Nonomuraea sp. NBC_00507: one gene and its partner. The protein of the gene in region 2 interacts with the protein of the main gene of each other region in a pairwise test. Links are inferred from orthologs where the notes say so. Each region holds a gene or a part of one and is shown on either strand. Other genes may lie near its edges.

Region 1 (2,841 bases), 1.9 Mb from region 2 along the record:
CGGCACAAGGACGTCTTGGAGCGCCTCGAACTCCTCGGCGCACTTGCCCGAGCCGATGGCCACCGAGTCGAGTGCGTTGTCGACGAGGTGCACCGGCATGCCCGTCTCGGCCTTGACCCGCTCCTCCAGCCCCTTGAGCAGGGCGCCTCCGCCGGTGAGCGCGATGCCGCGGTCCATGATGTCGCCGGACAACTCGGGCGGGCACTTGTCGAGCGTGCTCTTCACCGCGTCCACGATCGCGTTGACCGGCTCCTCGATGGCCTTCCTGATCTCCTCACCGGACACGATGATCGTCTTAGGCAGCCCGCTGACCAGGTCGCGGCCGCGGATCTCCGCGTGTGCCTCCTCACCGTTGGGGCAGGCCGAGCCGATGGCCATCTTGATCTCCTCGGCGGTGCGCTCGCCGAGCATCAGGGAAAACTCCTTCTTGGCGAACGCGATCACCGCCTGGTCGAGCTCGTCGCCGCCGATCCTGATCGACTGGCTGGTGACCACGCCGCCCATCGAGATGATCGCCACCTCGGTGGTGCCGCCACCGATGTCGACGACCATGTTGCCGGTGGGCTCGTGCACGGGCAGCCCCGCCCCGATGGCGGCGGCCATGGGCTCCTCGACGATGTAGACCTTCCGGGCGCCCGCCTGGTAGCCGGCCTCCTTCACCGCGCGCTGCTCGACGCTGGTGATGCCGCTGGGCACGGCGATGATGATGCGCGGCTTGGCGAAATGCCGACGCCTATGCACCCTTTGGATGAAATATCGCAACATGCGCTCGGTGACGTCGAAGTCGGCGATCACACCGTCCTTGAGCGGGCGGACCGCGATGATGTTGCCGGGCGTGCGACCGATCATCCGCTTGGCCTCGATGCCAACCGCAACGATCTTGCCCGTAGTGGTGTTGATCGCCACGACTGACGGCTCGTTGAGCACGATGCCCCGGCCGCGCACGTAGACCAACGTGTTGGCGGTGCCCAGGTCGACCGCCATGTCACGGCCGAGGAACGCGAGCTTGCTGCCCATGGGGAACGGAGCCCTCCGTAACGTCGTTCGCGAGTGACTACGGAATGAATTCGAATCGTAACGTGACGTACCCGCCGATGGGTGTGATCAGGCCCCGCGCTCCTCAAAAATCTCCAGCCTCAACCTCAACCGCAATTTTGCCCGGATTGCACCACAACATCCGGCCGATAGCTGGAACGTTCCAAAGGCCTGGACGACGCACCGCCGACACTGCGCCACAGCGTACGGCAGCCTGCCGACGGAAACCTCGCCGCCCCGCCCAGCCCAAAAACCACGCGCCCGCGCAGCTGGACAGCTGGCACGGGCGCGGGCGGAGCGCGAAGCGGCTAGAACCGGTCCGGGAAGAAGATCTTGATCTCCCTGGCGGCGGACTCCGGGGAGTCGGAGCCGTGCACGACGTTCTCGCCGATCTCGAGCGCGTGGTCGCCGCGGATCGTGCCGGGCGCCGACTTCACCGGGTCGGTGGCGCCTGCCAGCGCGCGGAAGGCCTCGACGGCGCGCGGGCCCTCGAGCACCATGGCCACGAGCGGGCCCGACGTGATGAACTCGACGAGCTCGCCGAAGAACGGCCGCTCGGCGTGCTCGGCGTAGTGGACCTTGGCGGTGTCGGCGTCGAGGGTGCGCAGGTCCATCGCCACGACCTTGAGGCCCTTGCGCTCCACACGGGCGATCACGTCACCGATGAGGCCACGCTTCACCCCGTCGGGCTTGATCAGGACAAGAGTGCGCTCGGACACTTGAAGTTCTCCTTCGAAGAGATCGGGGTCGCGGCTATCGGCGCCGGCCGCACCGCGAGGACGCGTCACGGGGGCATCGGCCCGCGCGTCGCCGTAGCTGGGCCCTCAGCTTACCGCCCCGCGCCCGTACCCTCGTTTCCCGTGTGGATCTCGGCGCCCTATGGGGATGTGGTGTCTTCAGGCGATTGCCCTGGCAGCGGCACAGCGGGCACCGCTCCCTCAGAACCGGGCGCCTCGTCGCCGTCGCGCCGCGATTCCCCCTTGTCGAAGGCTCCCTGAGACGACGCGGCCGCCACGACCCGCGGCACGATTCCGGTCGGCCCGTCCTCGTCGCCTGCTTGGTCCTCGCTCCCGCCAGGCACGGCCTCGCCGCTGTCGTCATCGCTCTGCGAGGCGTCCCCCCACTTACGCCTGCCGCCCTCGCTGCCTCCGCTGGACGCCTCCGCGACCCCGACGACCGTCCGGGCACCGCCTTCGGCATTCTGTGACGGGCCCGCACCGTCTCCAGCCGGCGCCTCTCCATCATCGCCATGCTCTGGTCCCGTACCCGGGGGTGGCGGATCACCCTCCACCCGGATCAGCGTCTCCGCGCCGGGCCGCCGCACCATCACAGCCGCGAGCACGATGATCGCCACCAGAAGGAAGCCGCCGACCAACGCCCACCACCGCAGCGCCCCGACATAGTTGTCGACCAGCTCCTGAGCCGACCGTACGCCGTCCAGCATGACCATCTGCACACCCGTGCCCAGCAGGAAACCGGCCAGCACGCCGGCGAAGCACAGCGACAAACCGAACGCCGCCGTCCCGTACCCAACCTCCTGCAGCGTGGCCGTCAACGCCACCGCCGCCCCGACGGCGAGCAGCGTGAACGGCACCGCCAAGACGAGACCGTCGGCCGACGGCACCACCAGCCGCACCGAAGACAGCCCCCCGACCATGGACAACAGTCCCAATGGCGCCAGCCACCGTCCAGCGGCGCGCGCGAACAGCCGCACCACGACCGACGCGCCGACCGCCAGCACCCCGGCGACCGCGAAGGGGATCCAGAGCCCACGCAGCCCCGGCCCGCCGAGGCCGCCCATCTCCA
Region 2 (2,889 bases):
ACCTGCAGCAGGTCCGCCTTGAGCTCCTCCAGCGGCGCGGCCTCCACCGCGAGATCGTGTGCCTCGCCGGGGGCGGCCACCCTGAGCAGCCGGGCCGCGAACGGCAGCGTCGGCCCCTGGAGCAGGGTGAACACGATGACGATCACGAAGACCTGGTTGAAGATCTCCTTGGAGTAGTCGACGTCGGCCGCCCAGGGGATGGTCGCGAGCACGATCGGGATCGCGCCCCGCAGCCCGGCCCACGACAGGAACGCCTGCTCGCGCCAGCTCACCCAGCCCTGCCGCAACGCCCACGACAGCAGGGAGCTCACCAGTACGGAGAGCGGGCGGGCCAGGAGCACCAGGACGGTGCCGGTGATCAGGCCGGGTACGACGGCCGACGGCATCTCCTTGGGGCTGGCCAGCAGACCCAGCATGACGAACAGCCCGATTTGCGCCAGCCAGGCGGCGCCCTCCGCGAAACCCCTGGTCGCCGCCCGGTGCGGCAGCCGCGAATTGCCCAGGATCAGCGCCGACAGGTAGACGGCCAGGAAGCCGGAGCCGTGCAGCAGCACCGCGCCGCCGTACGAGACGAAGGTGAGCGCGAGGACGGCGATGGGGTAGAGGCCGGAGGCGGGGAGCGCGACGCGGCGCAGGGCGTACGCGCCCGCCGGGCCGACGGCGAGGCCGATCGCCGCGCCGATGATCAGCTCGACGGAGGTCTCCAGGAGGAACGTTCCCAACGTCGGCGACGAGTTCGACGCCCCGCTGAGCAGCACCACGGCGATCACGGTCGGGGCGTCGTTGAAGCCGGACTCCGCCTCCAGGGCGCCGGCCAGCCGGGGCGGGAGCGGCAACCGCCGCAGGACGGAGAAGACGGCCGCCGCGTCCGTGGAGGCCAGTACCGCGCCGAGGATCAGCGCCGCATTCGGGCCGAGGCCGAGCAGTCCCTGTGCGGCCAGCGCCACCACGACGATGCTGACCGTCACGCCCACGGTCGCCAGCACCAGGGCCAAGGGCACCGAACGCCGCACGTGGGACCAGTTCGTGGTGAGTCCGCCCTCGGCCAGGATCACGGCCAGCGCGGTCAGGCCGATTTGCTGCGCCACGTGCGGGTTGTCGAAAAGGATCCCGAACCCGGATTCCCCCAGGAGCAGACCGAAGCCCAGGTACACGAGCAGACTGGGCAGGCCCATGCGATGCGCGACACGTACGGACGCAATGGCCGCGATGACGATGACAGCACCGAGAAGGAGCCAGATCTCAAGCGTCATCTGGCCCCCTCTCGTACTTTCGTTCACATAAGACTAGTGAGTCCCGCTGGTGTCATGGCATAGCGGACTCGTCGATCGTGCGGCTCCGCGGGGATGCCGTCGATCAGCTCGCCGTCGTGCAGCAAAGCCACCGTTGGCACGTTCGGGCCGACCCTGGCCAGGGCACGATCGTACGAGCCGCCGCCGCGGCCGAGGCGCACCCCCGTACGTCGGTCGACCGCCAGCGCGGGCACGATCACCAGCGCGGCCGTGCGGATGGCGTCGACGCCGCGGCGTGCGTCGACCGGCTCCATGATCCCGAAGCGTCCCGGCGCCAGTGTGTCCGGCCCGTCGTACACTGCCCAATCCAGGTCATAGTCGTCACGCAGGACGGGAAGGATCACCGTGGCGCCGTGTTTCCACAGAGCGAACACGAGCCCGTGCGTATCCGGCTCCACCCCCGTCGACCAGTAGCAGGCCACCAGGCCGGCCATCTGGACCCACGGCTGCTCGAGCAGCGTTTCGCGGACCTTGATGGCGTTTGCCCGCAACTGCTCGGGGGAGAGTGAGCTACGCGCCGCGTTCAGCTCGCGGCGCAGGTTCAACTTGTCCACAGGTCCCTCCACTAGGGTCTACTCATGGCTGACTTTGACCCTGTGACGAAAGCCGTCGTGCCCGCCGCGGGTCTGGGCACCCGGTTCCTCCCGGCGACCAAGGCGACACCCAAAGAGATGTTGCCCATCGTCGACAAGCCCGCGATCCAGTATGTCGTCGAGGAGGCCGCCTCCGCCGGGCTGCTCGATGTGCTCATGGTCACCGGCAAGAACAAGCGCTCCATAGAGGACCACTTCGACCGCGCGTTCGAGCTCGAGGAGGCCTTGGAGGCGAAGGGCGACGAGCATCGGCTGTCCCAGGTCCGTGAGCCCGCCTCGCTGGCGACGCTCCACTATGTGCGGCAGGGCGAGCCGAAGGGGCTCGGCCACGCGGTGTTGTGCGCCAAGCAGCACGTCGGTGACCACCCGTTCGCCTGCCTGCTCGGCGACGACTTGATCGACTATCGCGACCCGCTGCTCAAACGCATGATAGAGGTGCGCGACACGTTCGGCGGCAGCGTGATCGCGCTGATGGAGGTGCCCAAGGAGCAGGTCTCGCTGTACGGCGTCGCGACCATCGAGGCCACCGCCGAGGACGACGTCGTGCGGGTGACCGATCTGGTGGAGAAGCCGCCGGTCGACGAGGCGCCGTCCAATTGGGCCATCATCGGGCGTTATGTGATCGATCCCGCGGTGTTCGAGGTGCTGGAGGACACTCCACCGGGGCGTGGGGGCGAGATCCAGCTCACCGACGCGCTGCGCACGCTCGCGGCGCGCGGCTCCCATGAGGGCGGCCCGGTGCACGGGGTGCTGTTCAGGGGACGGCGGTACGACACTGGAGACAAGCTGGATTACTTGCGGACCGTGGTGAAGTTCGCGGCGGATCGGGAGGATCTGGCCGGTGATTTCGTGCCGTGGTTGCGGGAGTTCCTCGATGAAATCGGTTGACGCGCATCTGGCCGAGATCCTGGCCACCGTGCGTCCTCTGGCGCCGCTGGAGCTCGAGTTGGAGCAGGCGCTGGGGGCGACGCTGGCCGAGGAGGTGTCGTCGCCGGTGCCGCTGC

Evidence for each region. The genes of interacting proteins can lie anywhere in the genome.
Region 1: the proteins of OHA25_RS17305 (region 2) and ndk interact in binary tests that used the Escherichia coli proteins (3 or more experiments, as listed by UniProt). The link is inferred for Nonomuraea sp. NBC_00507 from one-to-one orthologs.

What each region holds. Positions count from the first base shown.
Region 1 is NZ_CP107853.1:5,358,191-5,361,031, reverse strand. The notes cover bases 50-2,820. They hold ndk (nucleoside-diphosphate kinase), read right to left. Parts: upstream 1,755-2,820; coding sequence 1,344-1,754; downstream 50-1,343. Other genes in these bases: OHA25_RS26100 (hypothetical protein), read right to left, coding at 1,913-2,820; OHA25_RS26110 (rod shape-determining protein), read right to left, coding at 50-1,017. Also shown: more of OHA25_RS26110, read right to left, coding at 1-49; more of OHA25_RS26100, read right to left, coding at 2,821-2,841. UniProt on the Escherichia coli protein: Major role in the synthesis of nucleoside triphosphates other than ATP. The ATP gamma phosphate is transferred to the NDP beta phosphate via a ping-pong mechanism, using a phosphorylated active-site intermediate.
Region 2 is NZ_CP107853.1:3,436,946-3,439,834, forward strand. The notes cover bases 62-2,880. They hold OHA25_RS17305 (5-formyltetrahydrofolate cyclo-ligase), read right to left. Parts: upstream 1,847-2,880; coding sequence 1,277-1,846; downstream 62-1,276. Other genes in these bases: OHA25_RS17300 (potassium/proton antiporter), read right to left, coding at 62-1,253; galU (UTP--glucose-1-phosphate uridylyltransferase GalU), read left to right, coding at 1,871-2,773; glp (molybdotransferase-like divisome protein Glp), read left to right, coding at 2,760-2,880. Outside these bases: more of OHA25_RS17300, read right to left, coding at 1-61; more of glp, read left to right, coding at 2,881-2,889. UniProt on the Escherichia coli protein: Involved in the removal of 5-formyltetrahydrofolate.